DNA from 4 places in the Streptomyces sp. NPDC050560 genome. Region 1 is predicted to be linked to each of the others. Evidence: riboswitches for the same ligand, from Rfam matches in the RefSeq annotation. Region 1 holds a riboswitch; each other region holds the start of a gene.

Evidence for each region. Region 1 has a riboswitch for cyclic di-AMP ahead of ACIBIW_RS34215 (transglycosylase family protein). Riboswitches for the same ligand answer to the same signal wherever they lie in the genome.
Region 2: it holds a riboswitch for cyclic di-AMP, as region 1 does, so the genes downstream of both, ACIBIW_RS26640 (peptidoglycan DD-metalloendopeptidase family protein) here and ACIBIW_RS34215 (transglycosylase family protein) in region 1, are expected to answer to the same signal.
Region 3: it holds a riboswitch for cyclic di-AMP, as region 1 does, so the genes downstream of both, ACIBIW_RS11025 (transglycosylase SLT domain-containing protein) here and ACIBIW_RS34215 (transglycosylase family protein) in region 1, are expected to answer to the same signal.
Region 4: it holds a riboswitch for cyclic di-AMP, as region 1 does, so the genes downstream of both, ACIBIW_RS17015 (M23 family metallopeptidase) here and ACIBIW_RS34215 (transglycosylase family protein) in region 1, are expected to answer to the same signal.

Annotation. Positions count from the first base shown of each region.
Region 1 is NZ_JBITGT010000022.1:901-7,926, forward strand. It holds gene ACIBIW_RS34195 (exopolyphosphatase) at 1-818, opposite strand, end outside; gene ACIBIW_RS34200 (DUF501 domain-containing protein) at 857-1,387, opposite strand; gene ACIBIW_RS34205 (septum formation initiator family protein) at 1,437-1,961, opposite strand; gene eno (phosphopyruvate hydratase) at 2,184-3,476, opposite strand; gene ACIBIW_RS34215 (transglycosylase family protein) at 3,685-4,401, opposite strand; cyclic di-AMP (ydaO/yuaA leader) riboswitch at 4,406-4,602, opposite strand; gene ACIBIW_RS34220 (transglycosylase family protein) at 4,778-5,779, opposite strand; gene ACIBIW_RS34225 (cytochrome P450) at 6,055-7,026, opposite strand, start outside.
Region 2 is NZ_JBITGT010000012.1:101,139-108,164, reverse strand. It holds gene ACIBIW_RS26660 (MBL fold metallo-hydrolase) at 1-893, opposite strand, end outside; gene ACIBIW_RS26655 (carboxymuconolactone decarboxylase family protein) at 1,299-1,853, shown strand; gene ACIBIW_RS26650 (TetR/AcrR family transcriptional regulator) at 1,876-2,502, shown strand; gene ACIBIW_RS26645 (SGNH/GDSL hydrolase family protein) at 2,529-3,335, opposite strand; gene ACIBIW_RS26640 (peptidoglycan DD-metalloendopeptidase family protein) at 3,463-4,212, opposite strand; cyclic di-AMP (ydaO/yuaA leader) riboswitch at 4,216-4,366, opposite strand; gene ACIBIW_RS26635 (tyrosine-protein phosphatase) at 4,783-5,574, shown strand; gene ACIBIW_RS26630 (DUF6126 family protein) at 5,596-5,829, opposite strand; gene ACIBIW_RS26625 (helix-turn-helix domain-containing protein) at 5,826-6,476, opposite strand; gene ACIBIW_RS26620 (aspartate aminotransferase family protein) at 6,552-7,026, opposite strand, start outside.
Region 3 is NZ_JBITGT010000004.1:271,183-278,208, reverse strand. It holds gene ACIBIW_RS11035 (aldo/keto reductase) at 1-616, opposite strand, end outside; gene ACIBIW_RS11030 (TetR/AcrR family transcriptional regulator) at 865-1,437, shown strand; cyclic di-AMP (ydaO/yuaA leader) riboswitch at 2,199-2,360, shown strand; gene ACIBIW_RS11025 (transglycosylase SLT domain-containing protein) at 2,366-3,091, shown strand; gene ACIBIW_RS11020 (DNA-binding response regulator) at 3,318-4,037, opposite strand; gene ACIBIW_RS11015 (aldo/keto reductase) at 4,170-5,024, shown strand; gene ACIBIW_RS11010 (DUF427 domain-containing protein) at 5,097-5,861, opposite strand; gene msrA (peptide-methionine (S)-S-oxide reductase MsrA) at 6,163-6,681, shown strand; gene ACIBIW_RS11000 (PLP-dependent aminotransferase family protein) at 6,894-7,026, opposite strand, start outside.
Region 4 is NZ_JBITGT010000007.1:18,921-25,946, reverse strand. It holds gene ACIBIW_RS17020 (PP2C family protein-serine/threonine phosphatase) at 1-1,192, shown strand, start outside; cyclic di-AMP (ydaO/yuaA leader) riboswitch at 1,459-1,600, shown strand; gene ACIBIW_RS17015 (M23 family metallopeptidase) at 1,612-2,766, shown strand; gene cutA (divalent-cation tolerance protein CutA) at 3,033-3,356, shown strand; gene ACIBIW_RS17005 (aldo/keto reductase) at 3,461-4,405, shown strand; gene ACIBIW_RS17000 (PrsW family intramembrane metalloprotease) at 4,316-5,440, opposite strand; gene trmB (tRNA (guanosine(46)-N7)-methyltransferase TrmB) at 5,534-6,253, opposite strand; gene lhgO (L-2-hydroxyglutarate oxidase) at 6,494-7,026, opposite strand, start outside.

The DNA of each region.
Region 1 (7,026 bases):
CCGGGGTGCATCACCGGGATCGCGGTGCGTTCCGCGTGGGTGGCGGACAGCAGCATCGCGGTGATGTCGGCCACCTGCCCGCGGGAGACGCGCGAGTGGTGGATGGCCGCCGAGTCGTACGCGTCGAGGCCGAGCGCGATCCCGGCGATGGTGGTGACCGACCCCGCGAGGCCGATGAGGGTGCGGGCCTCGCGCAGCGGTACGGTGCGCTCCGCGAGGTCGAGGGCGGCCCCGATGTCGGCGCGCACCGCCGCCACCGGCCCGGGGCCGGGGCGGTCGGGTACGGCGCCGTCCACCACGAGGTGGCGCTCCGTCAGCCGGACGCAGCCGATGTCGACGGACTTCGCGGCGCGCACCGAGCCGTCGCCGAGCACGCACTCCGTGGAGCCGCCGCCGATGTCCGTCACCAGGAAGGGGCGGCCGAGGTCGGCGCGGCCCGCCAGCTCCCTGGTGGCGCCGAGGAAGGAGAACTCGGCCTCCCGGTCGCCCGTGATGACCTCGGGGGTGACGCCGAGGACGGCGCGCACCCCGTCGGTGAAGGCGTCGCGGTTGGCGGCGTCGCGGGAGGCCGAGGTGGCCACGAAGCCGACGCGCTCGGCGCCGTGCTCCTCGATGGCGGCGGCGTAGCGCCGACAGGCCGCGAAGGTGCGCTCAAGGGCCTCGTCGGCGAAGCGCCCCGTGCGGTCGACGCCCTGGCCGAGGCGGACGATCTCCATCCGGCGGTCGAGGTCGGTGAGGGTGCCGGCGGCGGGGTCGACGTCCGCGATCAGCAGCCGGATGGAGTTGGTTCCGCAGTCGATGGCGGCCACCCGGGTCAGGGCCACTTGAGTCCCCTTCAGTTGTGTGTGCTTGCGTTTCAGGCGGTTTCCGAGGTCTCCGGGTGGACGCACGGGCCCTTGCGCCACCACTCGGGCAGCATCGCGAGCGCCTCGTCGCCGAGCGGGTTGACGCCGGGGCCCGCGGCCAGCGAGTGCGCCACCAGGACGTGCAGGCACTTGACCCGGTCGGGCATACCGCCCGCGCTGGGGAAGCCCCGCAGCTCCTCGATCTCGTCGCGGCGGCGCAGATAGTCCTCGTGCGCCGCCTGGTAGGCGGCGGCCAGCTCGGTGTCCTCGGCGAGCCGCGCCGTCATCTCCTTCATCACGCCGTCCGCCTCCAGGGTGCCGATCGCCGAGGCGGCCCGCGGGCAGGTCAGGTAGTAAAGCGTGGGGAACGGGGTGCCGTCCGGCAGCCGGGGCGCGGTCTCCACCACGTCGGGCAGGGCGCAGGGGCAGCGGTGCGCGATGGCCCGCAGGCCGCGCGGGGGGCGGCCGAGCTGGAGCCGGAAGGCCGCGACGTCCTCCTCGGTGGGCTCGGTACGCGGGGTCGGCGGCGGGGGGTTCTGCATGGGGCGGTGTTTCTCTCCGGTGTCGTCGAGGGGGGGCGGCCCTCCGGCCTCAGCGGTCGCCGCTTCGCGCGTCGCCCGCCCGGCCGGGGCCGCCCGACCGGCCGGTGCTGTCTGCTCTGTCCGCCCGGTCGAGGCCGTCCCAGACGTTCGAGTACCAGGGGCGGTCCGTGGCGCCGTCGTCGTCACGGTGGGAGGAGGCGGCGTCGGGGTCGAGCAGGATGTAGCCGGTCTCGCCCGGCAGCACGAAGTGCAGCCGCTCGCGGATCTGCTGCTCCGCGTACGCGTCGTCCTTCCAGCGCGCCTTCTGGTCCCGCAGCTTCTCCACCGCCGCCTTGCGCTGCTCCACCTGGCGGCGCATGTCGGCGACGTCGGCGCGCTGGGACACGTACTGCCTCATCGGGTAGGCGAGCGCGACGACGAGGGAGCACAGCACGACGGCGAGCACCGCGGCCCGCCCGGTCAGCCGGGAGCGGCGGGCCTGGCGCCTGGTCTGCGAGCGGTAGACGCGAGCCGCGGTCTGTTCGCCGAGCAGCCGCAGCCTGGTCGTGGTGGAGAACCGGTCCTTCCCGGCCATGCGTTCCGCCTCCCCTGTGCGCCGGCTGCGTCGTCCCCGTTGTTCGTGTTGTTCGTGTTGTTCGTGTTGTTCGTGTTGTCTGTGTTGTTCGTGTTGTCTCTGCTCCTGGTACCCGTCGCCCGTCGTGCCCGCGGGAGCGCACGAGGCGGCCACGGCGCGCGTGCCGCCCGTGCCGCCCGCCACGGCGGTGCGCCGGGCGGGCGGTCACGGGCGGCGCGGTCGCTACGACGCCGGGCGGAAGCGCGGGAAGGCGCTGCGTCCCGCGTAGACGGCGGCGTCGTCGAGGATCTCCTCGATGCGCAGGAGCTGGTTGTACTTGGCGACGCGCTCCGAGCGCGCGGGGGCGCCGGTCTTGATCTGACCGCAGTTGGTGGCGACGGCCAGGTCGGCGATGGTGACGTCCTCGGTCTCGCCCGAGCGGTGCGACATCATGCACTTGAAGCCGTTGCGCTGGGCCAGCTCCACCGCGTCCAGGGTCTCGGTGAGGGAGCCGATCTGGTTCACCTTCACCAGGAGCGCGTTGGCCGAGCCCTCCTCGATGCCGCGGGCCAGGCGCTCGGGGTTGGTGACGAAGAGGTCGTCGCCGACGAGCTGGACCCGGGAGCCGAGGCGCTCGGTGATGGCCTGCCAGCCCTCCCAGTCGTCCTCGTACAGCGGGTCCTCGATGGAGACCAGCGGGTAGGCGTCGACCAGCTCGGCGTAGTAGTCGGTCAGCTCGGACGCGCTGCGCTCGGAGCCCTCGAAGCGGTACGAGCCGTCCTTGTAGAACTCGGAGGCGGCGACGTCGAGCGCCAGCGCGATCTGCTGCCCCGGGGTGTACCCGGCGGCCGAGATGGCCTCGACGATGAGGTCGAGCGCCTCCCGGTTGGAGCTGAGGTTCGGCGCGAAGCCGCCCTCGTCGCCGAGGCCCGTGGACAGGCCGCGCTCCTTCAGGACCGACTTGAGCTTGTGGTAGACCTCGGCGCCCCAGCGCAGCGCCTCGGAGAAGGACTCGGCGCCGATCGGCGCGATCATGAACTCCTGGATGTCGACGTTGGAGTCCGCGTGGGAGCCGCCGTTCAGGATGTTCATCATCGGCACCGGCAGCAGGTGCGCGTTGGGTCCGCCGAGGTAGCGGAAGAGCGGCAGGTCGGACGCCTCCGAGGCGGCGTGGGCCACGGCGAGCGAGACGCCGAGGATGGCGTTGGCGCCCAGCGAGGACTTGTCGGGGGTGGCGTCCAGGTCGAACATCGCCTGGTCGATCAGGCGCTGCTCGGTGGCGTCGTAGCCGACCAGCTCGGGCCCGATCTGCTCGATGACCGCCAGAACGGCCTTCTCGACACCCTTGCCGCCGTAGCGGTTGGCGTCTCCGTCACGCAGCTCCAGGGCCTCGAAGGCCCCGGTGGACGCGCCGGAGGGCACGGCGGCACGTCCGGTGCTGCCGTCGTCAAGGCCGACTTCGACCTCGACGGTGGGGTTGCCTCGGGAGTCCAGGATTTCCCGGGCTACCACGACGTCGATGGACGGCACGAGCATCTCCTTATGAGTGTCACGCGGGGGACGCGGTTGTGGCTTGCGCCCTGAGCCTAGCCTTCCCGGCCGCCGCGCTCCTCCGGCCCCCACCGAGGCCCCCCAAATCCGTACGAACCGGGCCGCGTGACGGCGCCAGGGCCGACCTCGCGGCGCGGGAGCCGACGCGGCCCCGGGGCGGCGGGCGCTCCGGGGCCGCGGGGTCGGGGGCGGGTCAGCTCAGGTGGAGCTGCTGGCCCGGGTAGATGACATCGGCGTCGTCGATGATGTCGTCGTTCAGCTTGAACAGCTTCTTCCAGCCACCGGCGACGTGGTGCTCGGCGGCGATCCTGCTGAGCGTGTCACCGTGCTCGACCTTGTACTCGCCGTCGCCCTTCTTGACCTTCTTGCCGGTCGGGGTGGAGACAGAGCCGCGCTCCTGCGAGCGGGAGGCGTGCTGTCCGCCCTGGCGCGGCGCGGAGCCGGACGGGGCGCTGGACTCGCCCGAGCCCTGCTGGGTGCCGGAGCCCTGGCCGCCGGAGCCGGAGGAGGCGCCGCCGCCGCTGTACGGGGTGGAGCTGAGCCCGGTGCCGCAGACCGGCCAGGCGCCCTTGCCCTGCCCGGCGAGCACCTTCTCGGCGACCGCGATCTGCTGGGCCTTGGTGGCCTGGTCGGCGCGGGCCGCGTAGGCGGTGCCGCCGTACGAGGCCCAGGTCGAGTTGGTGAACTGGAGGCCGCCGTAGAAGCCGTTGCCGGTGTTGATCGACCAGTTGCCGCCGGACTCGCACTGGGCGACCTTGTCCCATTCGGAGGCGCTGGCGGCCGACGCGGTGCCGCTGGTCAGCAGCGGGGCGGCGACCGCGGCACCGGCGACACCCGCGAGGGTGACGACACGGGTGGTGCGGTTGAGTACGGACGGACGGCGGTGCTTGCCCTTGCCGGAACGCAGCATGGAGTGTTCCCCTCACCGACGCCTGCGAGGTGAGCTGTCGGGTTCGGACCGTGTGAGTGTCCGGCCGCACGGCTTGCGTACGGCTTCACCCCGAGCTGGAACCCTTACCTGACGAGGGCGCACTTCCGCGCTCCCCCGCCGGGCTTCGAGCCCCGGCGCAAACCTTGGTTCCCCCGCTCCTGCCTACGGCGCTTGACGCGACGACTGTTCCCGGGCGGCCGTCGGCAGGATTCGGCGTGACGGCCGCCGGTGCCCGCTGTGGCGGGCGGGAACGAACGTAAGCAACAGAAAGCCTGATTTACAAAGACGATCAGGGCTACTGAGACTCATCTCTCACATGAGTCCCTCGTCGCGAAAGCGGACATTAGGGTTCGAACTACCGCCCGGAAGCGTCCTTTTGGGCGTCGTCGCCCGTGGTGTCGTCCAGTCCGAGATCAAGGGTCTGGCCTGGGAGTATCAGGTCGGGGTCGGTGCCGACGACCTTCTTGTTGCCGGCGTAGAGCGCGGGCCATCCGCCCTTGACGCCATGGGAGTCGGCGATGACCGACAGGTTGTCGCCCGGGCGGACCACGTAGGAGCCGTCGGCGCCCTTGCCGTCCTCGCCGCCGTCGTCCTCGCGGTCCTCGCCGCCCCGGGAGGCGTGCCGCCCCGCGGGGCCGCCGGAACGGCCGTCCGCGGAGCCGTCGTCGGCGCCGGGGCGGCGGTGCCGCCCCGAGCCGCCGTCCGAAGCGTCGCCGGACGGGCTCGACTTGTCGCCTTCCGCTCCCTCGCCATGGGGGTGGTTACCGGCGTTTCCCGGCTCTTTCCCGGTATTTCCGGCATCCTGGGAGCTTCCGTCGTCCGACGGGTCCGTGGTGTCCGAGGTGCCGCCCGTGCCGTCGCTCGCGGACGGGGAGGCGCTGTCCGACGGGGAGGCGTCGGAGCCGCCCGAGCCGTCGGAGGGTTCATCGGACGGCTCTGCCGAGTCCGAGGGGGCCGGGGAGTCCGAGGGCGTCGCCGAGTCGGACGGGGCGGGCGACTGGCTCGGGCTCGTGGAGGAGCCGTCCGTGCCGCCGGTGGGCGTGCCGGTGCCCTCCAGCAGCGCCGCCTCGTCGGTGCAGCCGCCGAACGCGGAGGGGCCCTCGGTCGCCAGCAGCTTTTCGGCCACCGCGATCTGCTCGGCCCTGCTGGCCTTCTCGGGGCTCGTAGCGTAGGCGAGGCCGCCGTAGGCCACCCACTCGCGGGACGAGAGCTGGAGGCCGCCGTAGTGGCCGTTGCCGGGGATGGCGGTCCAGTCGCCGCCGCTCTCGCAGTTCGCGAGCTGGTTCCATGTCATGCCGTCGGCCGCGCTCGCGCCGGTGGCGCCGAGCAGTGGCAGGGCGATGGCAGAGCCCGTCACTCCGGCGGCCACGACCAGGGCCGGGGCCTGACGAGGGCGACGGTGTTTGCCGTTCCCGGAGAGCATGCGGTTGCCTTTCGCGTAACGGATGTGGCGACTGTGGCGAAGCCAGGGAGTCGAGCTGAACGTAGCCGTATTAAATGCCCAGTCACAAGTCGATGCAGCGCAGATCACGTCGACATCACGTTTTTGACGGTACGTCAGCCGTCGCACTCCGGAACAACGCCGCCGAACGGACAAGCGGAACCGGTCGGGTCACTACGGGACGGGTCAATTCAGGCCGGGCGGGCGGGCGGTGCGGCCGGTGCCGCTGCCGCGCGGGCCCCGCGCTCCGGGGTGAAAGTGACCGGAAGTGAGCGCAGCCCCCGCATGATGAGGCCGCCGCGCCAGCGCAGTTCCGACTCGTCCACGGCGAGCCGCAGATCCGGCAGCCGCACCAGCAGCCTGGCGAGCGCCGTCCTGCCTTCGAGGCGGGCGAGCGGGGCGCCGAGGCAGTAGTGGATGCCGTGCCCGTAGCCGAGGTGCGGGTTGTCCGCGCGGGCCAGGTCGAGCGTGTCGGGCGCGTCGAAGCGCGCCGGGTCCCGGTCGGCGGCCGCCAGCACGACGAGCACCGCGTCGCCCGCCGCGACGGCACGGCCGCCGATGTGCAGGGGCTCGGTGGCGTAGCGCCAGGTCGCCAGCTCCACCGGGCCGTCGTAGCGCAGCAGTTCCTCGACCCCGCTGTCCAGCAGCGCCGTCTCGCCGGCCGCCAGGGAGCGCTGGAGGCGGGCGCGCTGCTCCGGGTGGCCGAGCAGGGTGTGGACGCCGTTGCCGATGAGGTTGACGGTCGTCTCGAAGCCCGCGAAGAGGAGGATGAACGCCATCGCGGCGGCCTCGTTCTCGGTGAGCTGCTCGCCGTGGTCGGACGCCTGGATGAGCGCCGAGATCAGGTCGTCCGCGGGGTCGAGGCGCTTGCGGTGGATGAGCCGCGCGAGATACGCCCGCATCTTCTTGACGGAACGCGCCACCCCGCCGCGCGCGCCGCCCCCCGGGGTGCCCGGCAGATGCAGCATCAGGCCCGCCCAGTCCCGGAAGTCGTCCTGGTCCTCGCGGGGCACGCCCAGCAGGTCGCAGATGGCGTAGATGGGCAGCGGGAAGGCGAACTCCCGCAGCAGGTCGGCCTCGCCGCGGTCCGCGAACGCGTCGACGAGAGCGTCCGTCAGCTCCCGCACCCGTGGCTCGAACGCGGCGACGCCGCGCGGTGTGAA
Region 2 (7,026 bases), on a different contig from region 1:
TCGCGGTGCGCGCGTACGCCCTCCTCGGGGGTCATATGGATGTCGGGCCAGTGCTCGCTGTACGCACCGATCTGGATCATGGTGGCGTCGAACGGGCCGTGCTCGGCGCCGATGGCCTCGAAACCGCGGAAGTAGCCGGTGTCGCCGCTGTGGTAGACGCGGTGCTCGGGGCCCCGCACCGCCCAGGACGCCCAGAGCGCGTGCTGTCGGCTGCGCAGGCCGCGGCCGCAGAAGTGGCGGGCCGGGGTGGCGGTCAGGGTGAGCCCCCCGGCCTCGGTGGACTCGCCCCAGTCCAGCTCCCGCAGCCGGCCCGGCGGCACGCCCCAGCGCTCCAGGTGCGCGCCGACGCCGAGGGGCACCGCGAAGAGGGTGTCACGGTGGGCGAGCGCCCTGATGGTGGGCAGGTCGAGGTGGTCGTAGTGGTCGTGGGAGATCACCACCGCGTCGACCGGGCCGAGCGAGGCGAGCGGCAGCGGCACCGGGTGCAGCCGCTTGGGGCCCACGAAGCCGAACGGGGAGCAGCGCTCGCCCCACACCGGGTCGAAGAGCACCCGGGCGCCGTCGATCTCGGCGAGGACGCTCGAATGGCCCATCCAGGTGAGCCTGAGGCCGCTGGCGGGGGGCCCGGCCAGCTCGGCGGCGGTGGAGTCGTGCACGGGGATCACGCCGCGGGGGGCACGGCGAATCCTGTTCTCCTTGCGGAAGTACGTCCTCGCCATGGCGAGAGGGGTGCCGGTAGGACTGGTGCGCGCCCCCTGCGGGTTCTGGAACGAGCCGTCCGCGAAATTCGGCGAGCGGTGGATACGCGCCAGCCGGTCGCCCGCCGGGTCCGCGCCGAAGGCGAGCGGCCGCAGCGAGCGCAGTCCGGAGTGCGGGGGTCGGGTACCGGGCACAACGCCTCCTGGGGGTAGAGCCATCTCATTCCATTATGTGATGCGCCGGTGACACTGCCGTATCACCGTGGTGAGTGGGATGCCGCACGGGCCCCCGGGGGAAGGACGCCGGCCGCGGGCCCCGGGATGTCACATCCGCCGGGTCTCCTTCCGTCTCCTCCGTGACGCACCGTCCACGGCACCCGCCGGGACAGACCTTCGGAGGTGGCACCCATGCCCCGCATTTCTCCCACCCACCAGCCCGGTACTTCCCCCACCCACCAACCCGGTACTTCCCCCACCCACCAGCCCGGTACTTCCCCCACCCACCAGCCCGGTACTTCCCCCACCCACCAGCCCGGTACTTCCCCCACCCACCAGCCCCGTGTTTCCCTCACCCCGCCCCGCACGCCCTTCTTCCGCATCATGGAGTGGTACTCACGGCGCGCGTACGGCAAGGTCCTCGACCCCGGGAAGGCGATGGCGCACAGCCCGCGCGCGCTCTGGACGTATCTGCGCTTCGAGCAGTCCGTGGCCAGGTGGCGGCGGGTCGACAAGGGGCTCGCGCACCTCGCGGAGCTGGTGGCCGCGGGGGCGGTCGGCTGCTCCTGGTGCATGGACTTCGGCTACTGGGAGAGCCACCGCGGCGGCATGGACCCGCGCAAGCTGCGGGACGTGCCGGTGTGGCGGGACAGCGACGCGTACACGGACCTGGAGCGCGACGTGATGGCGTACGCGGAGGCCATGACGGCCACCCCGCCGACCGTGGACGACGCGCTGTCCGGCAGGCTGCGCGCGGCGCTCGGCGAACCGGCGCTCGTGGAGCTGACGATGCTGGTCGCGGTGGAGAACCTGCGCTCGCGCGTGAACTCGTCGCTCGGCCTGACGAGCCAGGGCTTCAAGGACTCCTGCGACCTCGCCGACCACGCCGCCGCCGGGGGCGCCCGGGCGGCAGAAGACGGACGGGGCGGGTCCGCGTGAGAGCCCTTAGGGTGACCCTGTGGTGAGGAATGTGCGGCTGAGTGTGGCGGAGCGGCGGGAGGAGCTGCTGCGCGCCACCGTGGAGCAGATCGAGGAGCGCGGGGTCGCCGCGGTGCGGATCGGCGACGTGGCGACCGCGCTCGGGGTCAGCAACGCCCTGGTGCTGTACCACTTCTCCAGCAAGGAGAAGCTGGTCGCGGCGGCCTTCTCGCACGCGGCGGAGTGCGATATGGCGACGCTACGCGCGATGACGTCCCGGCGTACCAGCGCGGTGCGCAGGCTGCGCGCCTCGGTGCGCTGGTACGCGCCGTCCGGCGCCCCCAAGGGATGGCGGCTGTGGATCGAGGCGTGGGCGGTGGCGCTGCGCGAACCTGCGCTGCGCGAGGTGGCCCGCGACCTGGACCTGCGCTGGAAGGCCGCGCTCACCGGGTTGATCGAGGAGGGCGTCGCCGCGGGCGAGTTCCGCTGTGCGGACCCGGTGGCGGCGGCGCAGCGGCTGACCGCGCTGCTCGACGGCCTCGCGGTGCAGGTCACCTCGTACGACGGGGCGCTGCCGCGGGCGCGGGTGTACGCGTGGGTGGACGAGGCGCTGGCGAGGGAGCTGAGCCTGGACTGCGCCGCGCTGCGCGCGCCGTCCGCGGCGCGCTGAGCCGCGGCCCCGGGCTCACCCCGGGCTCAGCACGTGCCGGGCGCTTCGAGGGGTTCGAGTTCCGGGCGCTTGGCGTACGCCAGGTCTCCCGAGGAGCGGCCGCGCAGCCGCCGCCCGATCCAGGGGACGAGGTGCTCGCGGGCCCACTGGACGTCGTCGCGGCGCAGATCGAGCGGCGCCCGGTACGGGGCGGGCGGCCAGGGGCGGAAGGGGTCCGTGGGGACGTCGGCGCCGAGGAGGCGCCCGGCGAGCAGTGCCACCCTGGTGTGGCCCTCGGTGCCGAGGTGGAGGCGGTCCCCGGTCCAGGCGCGCCGGTCCTGGATGGTCTTCAGCGACCACAGGTCGAGGACGAGGCAGCCGTAGCGGTCGGCGATGCCGCGGACATGGCCGTTGTACGTCGCTATCTTGCCGCGCAGCCGCTGGAGCACCGGCACGCCCCGGGTGTCGAAACCGGTGGAGACCACGACGGTGCCGCCCGCCGAGGTGAGGGCGGCGACGGCGCGCTCGAAGCGGTCGGCGAGGTCGTCGGGGTCGGTACCTGGGCGGATGATGTCGTTGCCGCCGGCCGCGAAGGTGATCAGGTCGGGGGCGAGTTCGACGGCCCTGGGGACCTGGTCGCGGACGATCTGGTCGAGGAGCTTGCCGCGCACCGCGAGGTTGGCGTAGCGGAAGTCGCCCCCGGGGGCGCGGGCGGCGAGCATGACCGCGAGCCGGTCGGCCCAGCCGACGTAGCGGCCGTCGGGTCCTGGATCGCCCACGCCCTGCGTGAAGCTGTCGCCCACGGCGGCGTAGGAGGTGAACGGTTCTGGTGCCAAGGTCGTCTCTGCTGCCACGTCCGCCCATTTTGCTCCCGTCCGTCGGGCTGATGCCAGCGGGTCGGGGGCGGTACGGGGTGAGATGTGCCACCGCCGCCCCGCGGTGGGTGCCGGGGCGGCGGTGTGCGGGTGGGCCCGCGGCCGGTCAGAGGTCGACGCCGTGCGCCCTGAGGTAGGCGACGGGGTCGACGTCGGAGCCGTAGTCGGGTCCTGTGCGCACCTCGAAGTGCAGGTGCGGGCCCGTGACGTTGCCGGTGGCACCCGAGACGCCGAGCTGCGTGCCCTCGGTGACGGTCTGGCCCGCCGAGACGTTCAGCGAGGTCATGTGGGCGTACTGGGTGTACTTGCCGTCGGCGTGCTCGATCACGACCTGGTTGCCGTAGGCGCCGCCCCAGCCCGCGGTGACGACGGTGCCGTCGGCCAGGGCGTGGACGGGGGTGCCGGACGGCACCACGAAGTCCTGTCCGGTGTGGTGGCCGCTCGACCACATGCTGCCCGCCTGGCCCCAGGGGGTGCCGAGGGTGGCGCCCTTGACGGGGAGTGTGTAGCCGGTGCCCGTGGTCGCGGCGGCGGTGGTGGCGGAGGCCGTGGACGGCTTGGCCGCGCCGTCGAGGACGAGCTTGAGGCCGGGGTGGATCAGGCGCGGGTTGTCGCCTATGGCCTGGTGGTTGTCCTGGTAGAGCCGCTGCCAGCCGCCGGGGGTGTGCTGGGCCCTGGCGATGCTCGCCAGGGAGTCGCCCCGCTCGACGGTGTAGGTGTGGGTGGCGTCGGCGGCGTGGGCGTTCGCGGCGCCGACGAGCGGCAGTGCGAGCGCGGCGCCTCCGGTGCCTGCGACGGCGATGCCGCGGGCGAGTCGCCCGGGCCTGGGACGGCGGTGCTTACCCTTCGCGGGCATGGGGTTTCCTCTCCGGCGCCTGCGGGGTGAGCTGTCGGGTTCGGACTGGAGCTGCCCGGCCGCTGGTGCGGCTTCACCCCCAGCCGTCCGGGGGTCCGGAGCGGCGTACTGCCTGTGGGTCCCCCGCTCCTGCCGTCACGGGTGTCTTCGGGTTCCTCCGGGCGGCGGCAGGACTGGGCGTCCGCCGGGAGTCGGGGTGACGCTAGGCCGGGCGCCGCCGCCGCGACAAGCGAGGAGCGGGTTCCCGCAGGAGGGCCACGGGGCCGCCGGGGTGGGCGGGAGGCGCGCGGCGGGGGCAACTGGGCGCGTGGGACGGGCACTTGTGGGTGCCGGGTCGGTGCCGGTATGACCGCTATGATCCTGCTCACGTCGGCCGGTCCGAGGGGGTGCTTTTCGCGGCGAGTTGGTCCACAGGCCGCATTGCGGCCATAGCGGGTGTGCCGGTGCGTAAGCCGCGGAGGGTGGCATGGTGGGCGGGTGCGCGGTGGTGCGTGGGAGGCGGCGTGCGCCGTAGGGTCGCGGTGGCGGCGCCCGGGCGCCGGGTGGTGAGCGGTGAGAGGGAGGTCGTCCGTGTCGCAGCAGGACGCGTCGTGGGAGCGTGAGCTGGCCGGGGTGCGCAACTTCCGGGACGTGGGCGGGCTGCCCGCCGCGGACGGCAGGCGGCTGCGGTACGGGCTGCTGTTCCGCAGCGGCCATCTGGCCGGTGCCACCACCGACGACGTGGCGTACCTGTCGTCGCTCGGGCTGCACACCGTCTACGACTTCCGCAACGAGGCCGACCGCACCCTCGACGGCCTCGACGTGGAGCTGCCCGGTGTGCGGAACGTGAACATACCGCTCAACGACCCCGCCGACGGCGCCGAGTTCTGGCGGATGGTGCGCAGGGGCGACCTGGACGAGCTGCGCGAGACGCTCTCCGGCGACCTGGGCGGGCGGCGGATGCTGGCGTCGTACCGCACCATCGTGACGGAGCGCACCGCCGAGCACGGCCGGATACTGCGCGAGGTGGCGACGGAGAGCGTGCCGGTGCTGCTGCACTGCGCCGCGGGCAAGGACCGGGCGGGGGTGTCGGTCGCGGTGATCCTGCTGGCCCTCGGGGTGGAGCGGGAGGCGATCGAGGAGGACTACCTGCGCTCCAACGCCCTCCACCGCCGCTACCGGCTGGGCCGCCCCGGCTCGCCCTACTCGCCGGAGGTACGGGCCCTGCTCACCCCGCTGTTCGAGGCGCGGGCCGAGTACCTGGCCGCCGCGTTCGAGACGATCGACGCCACCTGGGGCGGCACCGAGGCGTATCTGTCCGACGGGCTCGGCCTCACGCCCGCGCTGCGGGAGCGGCTGCGGGCCGGGCTGCTCGACGGCTGAGCCGGCCCGGCCGGGAGTGTGTCACTGGTTGTGGGCGCCGAGGACGAACAGCAGGTAGAGGAAGCCGGCGAAGAAGTGGGCGCCGACGACGTAGATGAGGACGCGCACCCACAGGGCGGCGGGCATCTTCTCCTCCACCACGACCTTCCGCCTGGGCTCGGGCGGCGTACCGTCCTGGGGCGCGGCGGCGGGCGCCGCGGGGTCCCCGGCGGGGGTGGGGGTGTCGGACGGGCGGGGTTCCACGGGTGAGGTCATCGGATGTCTCCCGGGTAGTGGCCCGTGGCCGTGGCGCCGAGGCACAGCACGGCGGCCGGGCTCTGGAGCAGGGTGTGGACGAAGAGGAGTTCCACGCCGTCGTGGTCGGCGGCGGCGATGCGGTGCGGGGTGAGCGAGTCGAAGTGGGCGCTGTCGCCGGGCGGCAGGGTGTGGACGTCCTCGCCGAGGCGCAGCCGCAGCCGCCCGTGCAGCACGTAGAGCCACTCCTCGCCGGGGTGCACCCGCACCAGGTCGCCCTGGGTGCCGTACGGCACCCGGACCCGCAGGGCCTGCATGCCGCGTCCCGTGGCGCCTGCCTGCCAGTAGGTCCAGCCGCCCGCGCGGGTGGGCTCGACGGCGGGGGCGCGGGTCACGGCGTGCTGGTCCACCGGGGTCTCCCCCAGCAGGCCCGAGACGGTCGTACCGTAGACACGGGCGAGGGTGAGCAGCATCGGCAGCGAGGGCTGGCGGTTGCCGGTCTCCAGCCGGGAGAGGTGCGCGGGTGAGAGCCCGGCGGCGCGGGCGGCCGCCTCCAGGGTCAGCCCGGCGCGGCGCCTGAGGTCGCGCAGTTGGGGCGCGACGGCGGGCAGCTCGGCGGGCGGTGCGGCCTCGGGGGCCGCTGCGGGGTCCTGGTGGTCACTGCTCACACCATCGATTCAGCCAGAGCAACGCCTCTCGGGCAAATTTCTTGCCCGAGAGGCAAAAGCCCATGGTGCCCGGGGTCAGCGGTTGGCGATGGCCTGCTTGACCAGGGTCTTTCCGAAGTCCCACATCAGTCCGCTGTCGTGCGCGTCGTCCATGACGGCGGTGAAGGCGGCGACGAAGCGGTCCACGTCGGCCTCGTCCACGACCAGCGGCGGGATCAGCTTGATCACTTCGAGGTGGTCGCCGGAGACCTGGGTGAGGATGCGGTGCTTCTGGAGCAGCGGCACGACCACCATCTGCGCGAAGAGCCCCTTGCGCGCGGTCTGGAGCATGGTCCAGCGGCTGCGCAGCTTCAGCGAGGACGGCCTGCCGAACTCGATGCCGATCATCAGGCCGCGGCCGCGCACGTCGCTCAGCAGCTCGTAGCGGTCGACGAGGGCGCTGAGCCGGGACTTCAGCAGGTCGCCCGTGGTCCTGGCGTTCTCGACGATCCCCTCGTCCGCCATCGCGGAGAGCACCGCGAGCCCCGCGGCCATGGCCTGGGCGTTGGCG
Region 3 (7,026 bases), on a different contig from region 1:
AGACCCCGAGCAGTTCCGCCTCCGCCGAGCGGTCGAGCAGGGAGTACGAGGGCTGGAGGCTGACGAAGCGCGTGGCGCCGAGGCGGGCGGCGGCCCACCCGGCCTCGACGATCTGCGCCGCGGTGAAGTTGGAGCAGCCGAGGTAGCGCACCTTGCCCGCGCGCACGAAGCCGTCGAGCGTGGCCATGGTCTCCTCGACGGGGGTGTCGGGGTCCCAGTGGTGGCACTGGTAGAGGTCGATGTGGTCGGTGCCCAGGCGCCGCAGGCTCCCCTCCAGGGCGCGGGTCAGGTGGATGCGCGAGAGGCCGCGGTCGTTGGGGCCAGGACCCTGCGGCAGGGACGCCTTGGTGGCCAGGACGGCCTGGTCGCGGCGCCCGCGCAACGCCCTGCCGACGATCTCCTCCGAGCGGCCCCCGGTGTAGCCGTCGGCGGTGTCGATCACGTTGTGGCCTGAGTCGAGGAAGGCGTCCACGATGCGGGCGGCCTCGGCCTCGTCGCAGCTTCCGACGCCCGCGCCGCCTGGCGGGCCGAAGTTCATGGTGCCCAGGCAGAGGCGCGAGACCCTGAGCCCCGAGTCGCCGAGGCGGGTGTACTGCGTCGGGCGGGTCTGTTCCATGAGAGGTGTTCCCCCGGTCGTGTTCGTACCGCCGGGTACGCGCGGCGGTCGTGTCACCGCTCCGAGTGCCGCAAGCGCCCCGGGCATCCCGGGCGCCCGGTGGCTCGTGCCCCAGGGCAGGCGGGCGTGCGGCGGTGGATAGAATCGGATCAGGTGTTCCGGTTCGCTGGCGGTCCGGACGATACGGAACAGGTGTTCCGGCTGTCAATGGCCCGTGGGTGCGGGCGGTACGGGAGGCGAGGGCGTCGATGGAGGCCGAGGGCAGGGCGCCGCGCGCGGACGCCAGGCGCAACAGGGCGAAGGTGTTGAGGGCGGCGGAGGAGGCCCTGGCCGAGGAGGGGATGGACGCCTCGATGCGGGCGGTCGCCCGCCGGGCCGGGGTGGGTCTCGGCACCATCTACCGGCACTTCCCGACCCGGGAGGCGCTGCTCCAGGCCATCGTGGCCGAGCGCGCCGGTGCCCTCGTCGCGGAGGCGGAGGCGCTGCGTGCCGCTTCGGACCCGGGCGCCGCGTTCTTCGGGTTCTTCACGGCCCTCGTGGAGAACGCCACCCGGCAGCGCGCGGTGGCCGACGTGCTGGACCGCGCGGGCGTCGACGTCAAGGCGGGCATGACGGAGGTCGGCGCCGCCATGCGGTCGGCGATCGAGGCGCTGCTGCGGCGCGCCCAGGAGGCCGGCGCGGTGCGCGAGGGGCTGGGGATGCCCGAGGTGCTGGCGCTGCTCGGCGCCGTCTGCCTTGCCGCGGAACGCCAGGAGTGGGGCGCCGAGTTGCGCGAGCGGACCCTCGGCGTGGTCTTCGACGGCTTCCGGCCGCGCCCCTGAACTCGGCACCGCAGGAACGGAGGTGAAGACTCCGGTTCGGCGGGGGAGCGGCGTGGCGCTACGGCCCGTAAACCCCCTGGAATTCCGGCAATTGAGGGCTCGCGCTTCGGGCTTTAAATTCCGACGCTGGGTCAGGGGTGCTTATTCCGTGGACGTTTCGGATTGTTGATCTCCGTGGAATTGTGGGGTGGTGGCGGCTTCTGGGTGAGTGGAGGGGGCGGACTTCGGAGGGAATTCGGTGCGGGCTCGGTAACTCGTAACCGCTATTGCGGATTGGGGCCGGGGCGTTCGTCCCTCTGACCGTCGTCGACCGGGGGTGTGGGGCCGACGAGTGCCCGGAGGTGTGTATTCCGGTCGGTAGGGCCCCTCTTCCATGCCGCTGAACTGCTTGTACCTGTGCGCTCCGGCGTGTGTTCCCGCCCGCCACCGGATGGGCCGTATGGGCGATTTACCGGTGTTCTCCCAGAAGTCCGATCCGTAGGTTTCGTTCAACTTTCGGGTTGCTTGGCGGTGTTGTGCGCGCGTGGTTGCGCGCCGGGGCCGTGATCTCGGTCACTGTCGTCGGTCGGGCGCGTCGTCGCGTCCTGCGGTCATTTCTGGTCCGTCCGGGGAAAGTTGGGCGTCGGGAAAGGCGGTATTCGTGATCTTCTTTTCCGGTTCTTACGCCGGTTTGAGAGGCGTCCTGGTATTCCGGACTTGTTTCGCCGCGCGCTTTCCGTCTACGTTCTCGTCAATCCGGGCGGGCCGCCTAATCCTGCCGCCGTCCGGAACAACCGAAACCACTTGACGTGAACGGCAGGAGCGGGGGACCCAGGTAAGTGCCGGACCGGAAACGGCCCGGCTTGGGGTGAAGTCGCGTACACGCGGCCGGGCATCTCCAGCCCGAACCCGACAGCTCACCTCGCAGGCGACGGAGAGGAAACCCGTCATGCCCGCAACGGCCAAGCACCGTCGCTCAAGAACGTCCCGCATCACCCGGCGCCTCGTCGCCCTCGGCACCGGAGGGGCCGCCCTCGCGCTCCCCCTCATCAGCGCCACCACCGCCAACGCCGCACCGGCCGCCGCCCAGGTCGCCCCGGCCAAGTCCGCACCCGAGACCTATGTCACGGTCGCGGGCGACTCACTGGCAAAGATCGCGAAGAAGTTCTCGCTGCCCGGCGGCTGGCAGAAGCTGTACGAGCGCAACAAGCAGGCTGTCGGCGCCCACCCCGGTCTCATCCACCCCGGGCTCAGGCTGACACTCACCGACAAGGCTCCCGCCAAGCCCTCGGCGGCCACCAAGACGGCGGCGGCCAAGGTCGCCACCGCCGTGCCCGCCGCGGCGAAGACGTATCCGGACAACCTGGACGGCTGGATCAGGGAGTCGCTGGACGTCATGGCCCAGCGCGGCATCCCCGGCAGCTACAACGGGATCTACCGCAACATCATCAGGGAGTCCGCGGGCAACCCGCTGGCCATCAACAACTGGGACTCGAACGCCGTCAAGGGCACCCCGTCCAAGGGCCTGCTCCAGGTGATCGACCCCACGTTCCGCACGTACCACGTGGCGGGCACCTCGATGGACAGCTACGACCCGGTCGCCAACATCACCGCCGCCTGCAACTACGCGGCCGCGGTGTACGGCTCCATCGACAACGTGAACGGCCCCTACTAGGCCGTACCGGAGCGGTCCGCTGCCGTACGGACCTCGGACCTCGGCTGTCGGGGTTCCGGGCCCTCCTGACAGGTTCCGCCGTCCCGGCAGGTGACACCGGGCGAGCCCCCTCACCCGCCCGCGTCCGTCACACACGCGCCCCGGCGGCCCACCCCGTACGACCCGGGTGGGCCGCCGAGGCGTCCCCACGCACGGACCCCGGCCACCCTCGCGGCGCACCGCGCCCTCAGCCGCCGAGCCCCAGCTCGCCCGCGCGCACCCCGGCCTGGAACCTGGACCCCGCGTCGAGCGCGTCGAGGAGCGCGGCCACCCGGCGCCGGTAGGTGCGCAGGGACATGCCGAGCCGCCGGGCGGCCGCCTCGTCGGTGGCGCCCGAGCCGAGCGCGCGCAGGACCGCGTGCGCCTCCGGGTCCAGGCGCGCCCGGCCGCCGCGCAGGGCGGCGGTCAGGTCGGCCGCGGACTCCCAGGCGGCGTCGAAGAGCGCGCACACCCCGCCGACCAGGCTGGACTCGCCGGTCACGGTGTACTCGCGGTCCCGGGCCCCGGCGCTCGCGATGATCGCGAAGCGGCGGTCCACGATGATCGTCTCGTGCGGCAGCGGGGCGGCGGCGATCCGCACCCGCGCGCCCCTGCCGACGAGCCCGGCGAGATGCCTGCGGTCGCCCTCCCCGGCCGCCGCCCCGGGACCGTACAGCTTGCGCACCCGCACATCGCCCGGCCCCCGCGCCCCTTCGGGCTTTTGCACATCGCGCCTTCGTATCCCGTCGGGCACCCGCACATCGCCCGGCCCCCGCGCGGCCCCGGGAGGCGCGGGCCGGCGGCCCAGATGTGCCCAGGTGCCGAGGTCGCGGGCGGCGCATACGAACTCCTCGCGCGCCGACTCCAGGATCGGCCCGACGCGCGCCAGCAGTTCCCTGTCACCGGTGATCGTCACTGTTGCCGCCACCCGGCCATTGTCCCCGCCACGGGCTGTGGGCTCGCCCCTTCTCAGCCCGCTCCCCCCTTCGCGCACCCCACCCCGCGGCAGGAAGCTGCCACGCCCTCACGGACCCCGCCGCCCGCGGGCCACGCTCGGCCCATGAGAGACGACTACCTCCTCGGCGGCGACCTCCGGGTGGACCGCGTCGGCTTCGGCGCCATGCGGCTCGCCACCAACAGCTTCCGCGGCGAGGCCCGCGACCCGGAGACCGGCCGCGCCGTGCTGCGCCGCGCCCGCGAACTCGGCGTGAACCACGTCGACACCGCCGCCTTCTACGCCAGCCGCGACGGCTCCGTACGCTCCAACGCGCTCATCCGCGAGGCCCTGCACCCCTACCCTGCCGACCTGGTGATCGCCACCAAGGTGGGCCCGACCCGTACGCCCGACGGCGAACTGGTCGAGGACACCGACCCCGGGGCGCTGCGCGCACAGGTGGAGGAGAACCTGCGCGGGCTCGGGGTGGACTGTCTCGACCTCGTCTACCTGCGGGTCGGGGCCATGGAGCCGCCGCACGGCGAGTCCGTCGCGGCGCGCTTCGAGGCGCTGGCCGCGCTCCGCGCCGAGGGGCTGATCCGGCACCTCGGGCTGAGCAACGTCGACGCGGGCCACCTCGCCGAGGCCGGGGCGATCGCGCCGGTGGCCGCCGTCCAGAACCGCTCCCACCCCGCGGAGCGCGACGACGACCCGCTTGCCGCGGTGTGCGAGAAGTCCGGCATCGCCTTCGTGCCGTTCTGCCCGCTCGGCGGCGGGCTGCACGACATCGCCGACGAGGCGCTGCTCGCGGTCGCGCGGCGGCACGGTGCGACGGCCGCGCAGACCGCACTCGCCCGGCTGCTCGCCTCCTCGCCCGCGGCCCTCGCCATCCCGGGGACCGGCTCCCTCGCCCACCTGGAGGAGAACACCGCGGCACGGGACCTCGCCCTCACCCCCGAGGACCTGGCCCAACTGGCCTGACTTCGGCGGGACTCGGGCGCCGCGCCGCGCCGCGCCGCCCGCCAGGGCAGGCCAGGACACGACAGGACGGGCTTAGGGGCGCGGCTGGAGGACGTCGTCGAGGAACACGGTCGTGCGCTCGTTGTAGAACGCGACCATGCGGGAGATCGGCGCGAGCGCGGTGGTGGGGAAGTCGTAGGCCCACAGGATGTCGTCGTGCGAGGTGCCGTCCGCGTCGGTGAACGACCAGTAGCCGCTCGTGGTGCCCTTGTAGGGGCAGGCGGTCTCGGTCCTGGTCGGCCGCAGCAGCGTCCAGTCCACGTACACCGGGTCCAGGTAGTAGCGGGTGGGCAGGCCGGTCTCGAAGACCATCACGCACGACGGCGCGTCCGCGAGCACCGTCCCCGCCGCCTCCACGCGCACCGCCGTGGCGGAGCGCACCGCGTCCACCCGTACGTACGGGCTCCTGGGGTGCACGAACACCCGCTCGTCCTCCTCGTACCAGGCGTCGAGCGCGTCCCAGCGGAAGCGGACCGTGCCGTGCAGCGCCTCTGGCGCGCCCGCCTCCCACAGCCAGGCGGCTCCTGGGCGGGTCTCGGAGCCCCAGCTCAGGCTGTACCTGCGGGCGGGGCCTGGCGCCAGGTCGTCCACGATGCCCTCGTCGACCAGCGCCCCCTGGGCGATGTCCGTCACCGGGACGCTGTACTGCGGGTAAGGGGGCCACTCCCACACGTAGCGCGCGTGCCGGGTGTCGAAGACGGTACGGCCGTCGATGCGGCCGCGGATGCGCCGCGGCACCGGCTCCACATGCCCCGTGGGCACGGGGAACCCGGGGAAGCGCGCTGACGGTTCCGGCATGATTCGGTCACCTCGGCTCTCGGGGCAGCCCCGGGCGACCCCCACCACCCCGGGCCTCTCCCCACCACCCTAGGGGCCCCCGCCCCCCACGGCAGCCGCGCGCGTAACCGCCTCCGGCAGCCGCGCGCGGAACCACTCCGGGTGGCCTCACCGTCCCCGGGGACAGGGCGCCGGGACATGTTCGCGCGCCCCGTGTACGCGCCCCGCCCGCGCCGGAATAGTGGGGCGTCCGATACCGCTGAGGGGGGTGCCGGAGCCCGCCGTGGCCTTCGGCCAGGACCCGACGAGGAGTGACGCAGAGATGAGCACGAAGACGGAGAGGGCGATCCTCGCCGGTGGCTGTTTCTGGGGCGTGCAGGACCTGCTCCGCAGCTACCCCGGCGTGATCTCGACCCGGGTCGGCTACAGCGGCGGCGAGGTGGAGAACGCCACGTACCGCAACCACGGCTCGCACGCCGAGGCCGTCGAGATCATCTTCGACCCCGACACCATCAGCTACCGCGAGATCCTGGAATTCTTCTTCCAGATCCACGACCCGAGCACCCCGAACCGGCAGGGCAACGACATCGGCGCGAGCTACCGCTCCGCGATCTTCTACCTGTCGGACGAGCAGAAGCGGGTCGCCGAGGACACCGTCGCCGACGTGGACGCCTCGGGGCTCTGGCCCGGCAAGGTGGTCACCGAGATCACCGCCGCCGGCCCCTTCTGGGAGGCCGAGCCCGAGCACCAGGACTATCTGGTGCGCTACCCCAACGGCTACACCTGCCACTACGTGCGCCCCGGCTGGCGGCTGCCCGCAAGGACCGGCGGCGAGAGCTGACCCACACGCCACCGAGGGCCCCTCTCCCACGCGGGGGAGGGGCCCTCGCCCTTTCCGGGACGGCCACCGCGCGCCCCTGCGGCCACCGCCCCGGCGAGGCGCCTCCACGACCGCCCTCCCGGCAAGGCGCCTCCACGGCCATCGCCCCGGCGAGGCGCCTCCACGGCCACCGCCCCGGCGGACCGCTCGCGCGCCCCCCTGCCGCGCACCCCTCACTCCAGGAAGTCCTCCGGCGCTCCGCGCGCGATATGCGCCAGGGTGGTCAGCGCCCGCCGCAGCTCGGGCAGCGGTGGCGACGCCAGGCCAAGGCGGACCGCCGAGGGCGCCGCGTGCGGGCCCACCGCG
Region 4 (7,026 bases), on a different contig from region 1:
CGAGGAACCCTCCGACGCCCCGCGCGACGGGCACGGCGGGGCCGTCGATGAGCGCCCCGCGGAGACCGACACGGCGACCACCCGCACCACCCGCACCACCCTCTCCACCCGGCAGATCACCGCCCTGCGGATCTTCGTCAGGGCCGTGCCGACCGTCTGCATCGTCGCCGGGGTCTTCTACGACCTGCTGCTGCCTCCGCGCTTCAGCGCCCTGCCGATGTTCGCCGCCGCCATGCTCATCGCGGCCCCGTTCTACTCCTTCACCGGCACCGCCCTCACCGCACTCGTCACCGTGCTCGGCGTCCTGTCGCTGCACCTCAAGGACGACAACGTCGGCAAGGTCGACGGCGTCACCGACCTCATCACCTGCGCGGTCATCGCCATGTTCGCGCTCATCACCAACGGCGTCGTCCGGCACGGCCAGGAACTCCTCGCCTCCGCGCGCGGCATCGCCGAGGCGGTCCAGCTCGCCCTGCTGCCCTCGCCCGCGCACAGCATCGGCGGCCTCGACGTCGCCGCCCACTACGAGGCGGCCCAGGCCGACGCCCTCATCGGCGGCGACCTCTACGCGGTCCAGGACACCCCGCACGGCGTGCGCCTCATCGTCGGGGACGTACGCGGCAAGGGCACGGGGGCGGTCGGCGCCGTGTCCATCGTCATCGGCGCCTTCCGGGAGGCCGCCGAGCACGAGAGCACCCTGGAGGCGGTGGCGCAGCGCCTCGACCGCGCGCTCGCGCGCGAGGCCGTCAGACGGGGGCGCGGCATGGAGTACTCGGAGGGCTTCGCCACCGCCGTCATCGCGGAGATCCCCTACGGGCACGACGTCGTACGCGTCGTCAACCGCGGCCACCCGCTGCCGCTGCTGCTCGAACCCGACGGCCGGCTCAGCGAGATCTCCGGCGCCCCCGCCGCCCTCCCGCTCGGCATGGACCTCGGCGCCTGGCCCGACCACGCCCAGGAGAACGAGTTCCACCGCGGGGCGATGCTGCTGCTGTTCACCGACGGCCTCACCGAGGCCCGCGACCGGCACGGCGTCTTCTACGACCCCGTCCAGCGCCTCAGGGGCCGCGTCTTCCAGGGCCCCCAGGCGCTCCTGGCCACCCTCACCACCGAGGTCAGACGCCACACGGGCCAGCGCACCACCGACGACATGGCACTCCTCGCGATACGCCGCCCCTGGCGCGGCCCGTGACCGGCGGCTCCCGGAAGTGACGGCGGGTGACCGGCCGAGCGCCGTGCGCAGCGCGACTGACGGCCTGTCAGGGCCGGTTTAACCGCCGGGGCGTGCAATGGATTGGCAAACCCGGCCCCGACTCGCCCGATTCCGTCCCCTGGCACCCGATTTGGCCTCAGGGTGTTCCCCTAATGAAGACCCGGAACGGCTTGGAATCCGGGCGGGGCTTCTATTAACGTTCGATAACGCAGCGCGGTCGTCCCAGCCGTCACCAGAGACGGCTCCGTGCGCAAGCGCCGAATCCCGCAAGGGAACCGGGGAACCACCAATTGGGGTGAATCGGGCGTCCTTCCGTGAAGGGGCCCGTAGGAGACCTTCCTGCTCCGAACCCGTCAGCTAACCCGGTAGGCGAGAAGGAAGGAAAGGAGCGCGCCTCCGTGGCGTCCAATCGGCCTGCTCCCGAAGGCTCGTACGCACCCAGAGACCTCTTCGGCGGTAACGGACACGACGGTGTCCACGAAGGTACTGACACCGTTGTCAGCTCCCTGGACGGTGACTTCGGCGAATTCGCCGACTTCGGCCCGGCGTCCGCGCCCCGTACGGTGCCCGGCCCCGGCGGCGACGAAGGACCCTGGGAGGAGTGGAATCCCACCGAGGAGACGCTGCGCTCCAACCGGGGCAGACACCGCGTCATCAAGCAGCGCGGCGGCCTCGCCCGCAGCTCCACGGTCCTCGGCGTCGGCGTCATCGCCGCCGTCGGCGCGGGCGGCATCGCCAGCGCGCAGGGCGGCAAGCCCCCCGTACACATCTCCGTACCCGACCTCTCCGCGGTCAAGGACGCGCTCCCCGCGGCCAAGTCCCTCCCCGGAGTCGGCTCGCTCCTCAGCGACGGCGACAAGTCCGGCGGCCAGGAGCAGGCGGCGCCCCTCTCCGGCATCGGCGTCAGCCGCGCCGACGTCCGCCAGGGCGCGACGAGCGCGGGCGAGGCGCTGCGCGAGCGCATACTCAAGCAGGCCCAGGAGCAGGAGGACCAGGCCAGGGCCGCCGCCGACGCGGCGGAGCGCGCCGCGGTCAAGAAGGCGTCGGAGGCGGCGGCGAAGAAGGCCGAGTCCGAGGCCGCCGCCGAGAAGGACAAGGCAGAGAAGGCCGCCAAGAAGAAGGCGGAGGAGGAGCGGCTGGCCAAACTGGCCAAGCAGTTCACCCTCCCCGTCGCCTCCTACACCATCACCTCGCGCTTCGGCGACGGCGGCTCCATGTGGTCCTCCGGCTACCACACGGGACTCGACTTCGCGGCCCCCACCGGCACGCCCCTCAAGGCCGTCCACTCGGCCACCGTCAAGGAGGCCGGCTGGTCCGGCTCCTACGGCTACCGCACGGTGCTGGAACTCGACGACGGCACCGAGCTGTGGTTCTGCCACCAGTCCTCGATCTCGGTGAGCGTCGGCCAGAAGGTCACCACCGGCCAGGTCATCGGGCGGGTCGGCGCCACGGGGAACGTGACGGGCCCCCACCTCCACCTGGAGGTCCACCCGGGCGGCGGCTCGGCGGTGGACCCCGCCCCGTGGCTCCTCGCCCACGGTCTGAAGCCGTAGTACGCGCCTGACGGCGGACCCACCGGGCCCGCCCCCGCACGACGGGCCCGCGCGCGGGCACCCCGGGCACACCGCAGGGCCACGCCCCACCGCGGACCACCCGGACCCGCCCCGCGCCGCGCCGCCCGCGTGCGCCCCCGAACACCGGCAGCTCTGGCGACACCCCCCCGACGCCAGAGCTGCCGGGCTGTCCTCCACGGCACCGACAGGGCCCCGTGGCCGACCGCCGGGATACCGTCCCCGCAGACGCCACCGAGGGAGGCCACGTGCCCGCTTACCTGACCGTGCTCACGACCACCGACACCGCCGAGAAGGCCGGACACCTGGCGACCACCGCGGTGGCCGCACGGGTCGCCGCCTGCGCCCAGATCGACGGGCCGGTCACCAGCGTCTACCGCTGGGAGGGTGCCGTACACACCGACCAGGAGTGGCGCGTCCTCTACAAGACGACCGAGGACCGCTACCCCGCACTCGAAGCCCACATCCGCGCCACCCACGACTATGAGACCCCGGAGATCATCGCCACCCCCGTCACCCACGGCGGCGCCGACTACCTGGCGTGGGTGAGCGCGGAGACGGTGGGGGAGTGAGGGGGGCGGCACGGGAGTGAGGGGCGGCGCGCGGGGAGCCGCGCCCTCGTCCCGGGAGCGCGGCGCGGGGAATATCCGGGTGCCGCGCGGGGTTGCGGCTCCTTATGTCTCCTCTTCGCAAGCTGGGTTCATCGGGGCTCGAAGTCCACCCGCTCTGCCTGGGCGGCAACGTCTTCGGCTGGACCGCGGACCGGGCCACCTCCTTCGCCGTCCTCGACGCCTACACCGAGGCCGGCGGCAATTTCGTCGACACCGCCGACGTCTACACCGCCTGGATCGAGGGCAACTCGGGCGGTGAGTCCGAGACCGTCATCGGCGAGTGGCTTGCCGCCCGCGGCAACCGCTCCGACGTGGTCGTCGCCACCAAGGCGGGCTCCCACCCCGACTACAAGGGCCTCGCCCCCGACACCATCAGGGGCGCGGTCGACGCGTCGCTGCGCCGCCTCGGCACCGACCACATCGACCTCTACTACACGCACCGCGACGACGAGTCGGTGCCGGTCGAGTCCATCGTCAGCACCCTGGACGAGCTGGTCAGGGCCGGGAAGGTACGAGCGGTCGCCGCCTCCAACATCAGCCCGGAGCGGCTGCGGGCGTCCCTGGACTTCGCCGGGCGCGAGGGCCTCACCCCGTACACGGTGCTCCAGCCGCAGTACAACCTGGTGGCACGCGACAGCTACGAGGGCCCGCTGCTCGACGTGGCGCGGGACGCGGGCCTCGCCGTCGCCCCCTACTTCGCCCTCGCCGCCGGCTTCCTTACAGGCAAATACCGTCCCGGCGTCACCGTCGACAGCCGGCGCTCGGGGAGCGCGGCCAAGCTGCTGGAGACCGAGCGCGGCATCCGGGTGCTCGACGCCCTCGACGCGGTCGCGAAGGCCCATGGCGCCGAGCCCGCCTCGGTGGCGCTCGCCTGGCTGCTGACCCGCCCCACCGTCACGGCGCCGATCGCCAGCGCCAGGTCACTCGCCCAACTGCCGCCGCTGCTCGCGGGCGTGGAAATGACCCTCACCGCCGACGAGACCGCCGCCCTCGACACGGCCTCCGCGTAGGGCTCCGCCGGTGCCGCCGGTACGGGTGCCGGTGCCTGTTTCTGCGCCGGTGGTGCTTGTGCCGGTGCCGGTGCCCGTGCCTGTGTCCGTGCCGGCGGGTGGTGGCTGCGCGTGCCGCTCGTCGTGCGGTGTCCATGTCCTTGCCACGCAGCGCCGCCGCAGCCACAGGCAGCAGCCCGCGGTCCCCAGGAACACCGGCACCATCGCGGCCCCGTACACCAGCGGGAAGCCGCCGAGCCGGGGCGAGCCGTTCCACAGCGCGTGCAGACCCACCGCCGCGAGCAGTCCCGCGGGCGCGAGCAGCCGGGCGGCGCGCACCCGCCCGCGCGCACGGCGCGCGGCGGGGCGCGCCGCCGCACCGAGGCCGAGCGCGGTGACGACCGTGAACAGCGGGTGCGCGAAGAGCCCCATGCCGATCCTGACGAGGAACGTGGCCAGGGTCAGGGAGTGCAGCCACCGCTCCCCGGTGAGCCGGTCGTTGCCGAACGCGTCGCCGAGGTAGAGCACGTTCTCCGTGAACGCGAACCCGGTGGCGGTCACCCCCGCCACCACCGCGCCGCCGAGCACACCGCCGAGTGCGCGGCGGCGGAAGACCAGCAGCAGCACCAGCGCGCCCGCCTTGGCGCACTCCTCGACCACCGGGGCCACCAGCGCCGTACCGACGACGCCCGACGAGCCGACGGCGGCGACGGCGCGCGCGGCGAAGGAGTTGGCCGCCATCGCGATCAGCGCCGCCGCGCAGCCGCCCCACGCCAGCGCGAACATCAGCAGCCGCCACGGGGGCCGCGCCGGTCCTCCGAGCCTGCCGAAGACCGCGACGAGCGGCCCCACCGGCAGCGCGGCGAGCCCGAGTCCGACGAGGAAGCCCCCGGTGCCGGTGCGCTGTCTGACCATGCCGAGGACGAGCAGCCCGCACAGCGCGAGCACCCCCGCCACCACCCCGAGCCGCACGGCGCGGCCCCGGCCGCGGGGCCGGGGCGCGCGGATGCCCGCGTAACGCGGCGAACGCGCCGGCACGGACGGACTTGCTGCCACACCCTCGACCCTAGCCACCACCCCCGGCCACCGCGACGGTGCCTCCCGTGCCGCCGGATGGCCGTAACGCGTCTAACGGTGCGGAACTTTGCGTCACGCGGTGCGGTGGAAGAGCAGGTCGCGGACCGTGTGGCCCTTGGCGATGCCCTGGCGTTCGAAGCGGGTGACGGGGCGGAAGGCGGGGCGGGGGGCGTAGCCGCCTTCCGGGCGGGTGTTGGTGAAGTCCGGGTGCGCGTCCAGCACGTCGAGCATGTGCTCGGCGTACGGCTCCCAGTCGGTGGCGCAGTGCAGCAGGGCGCCCGGTTTCATCCGGGGCGCGAGCAGGGTGAGGAACCCGGGCTGCACCAGCCGGCGCTTCTGGTGGCGGGTCTTGGGCCAGGGGTCGGGGAAGAAGATCCGCACCCCGTCGAGGCAGCGCTCGGGCAGCATGTCGCGCAGCAGGATGTGGGCGTCCCCGTTGGCGATACGGATGTTGGTCAGCCCGTCCCGCTCCGCGAGATGCAGCAGATGGCCCTGGCCCGGGGTGTGCACGTCGACGGCGAGGATGCCGGTGCCGGGGTCCGCGGCGGCCATCCGCGCGGTCGTCTCGCCCATCCCGAAGCCGATCTCCAGGACCACGGGGCGCCCCTCGAAGAGCGCGTCGGGGTCGAGCGGTGAGCCGTCGATATCGACGCCCCAGCGCGGCCAGAGCCGCCGCAGCGCCTGGGCCTGGCCCGAGGTGATACGGCTCCTGCGGGTCTGGAAGCTGCGGATGGGGCGGTGCGGGCCACCTGGCGAGGTGGCGGGGGAAGGGCCGGTGCCCTGGGGGAACATGCGCTTCCGCTCGGGCGTGGTCATGACCTTCGTGCTCTCGGGACGGGGGGCGGGTGTACTCACCCCGATTCTACGGAGCCGGTACGACATCCCCTCGTGCCCCGCGCCGCGGCCCCGGAGCGGACCCCCCTCCGGCCCGCCGCCGCGCCCGCGAGGCCCCGGTCCCGGAGCCTCCGCCCCCGCAGCCCCCGCGCGCCGCCGCCCCCGCGAAGCCCCGTGGCGGGTCCGGCCGTCAGGCCGTCAGCCCTCGGCGAGTGCCCGCAGCGCCCTGCGGGCGATCTCGCGGCCGATCGGGAGGGACGCCGTCGCCGCGGGGGAGGGCGCGTTGAGGACGTGGACGGTGCGCGCGGACTCGCGGATCAGGAAGTCGTCGACCAGGGTGCCGTCCCGCAGCACCGCCTGGGCGCGCACCCCGGCGGGCGCGGGCCGTAGGTCGGCGGCGGTCACCGCGGGCAGCAGCCGCCGCACCGCGCGTGCGAACTCCTGCCGGGACAGCGAGCGCCGTATCTCCCCGGCGCCGTAGCGCCAGTGGCGGCGGGCGAGGTGCCAGGAGCCCGGCCAGGCGAGGGTCCCGGCGAGGTCGCGGGCGTTCAGCGTGGCGCGGCGGTAGCCCTCGCGGGCGAGCGCGGGGACCGCGTTGGGGCCGACGTGCACACCGCCGTCGACGCCGCGCGTGAGGTGGACGCCGAGGAACGGGAACGCCGGGTCCGGCACCGGGTAGACCAGGCCGCGTACCAGGTCGGGGCGGGCCAGCTCGTAGTACTCGCCGCGGA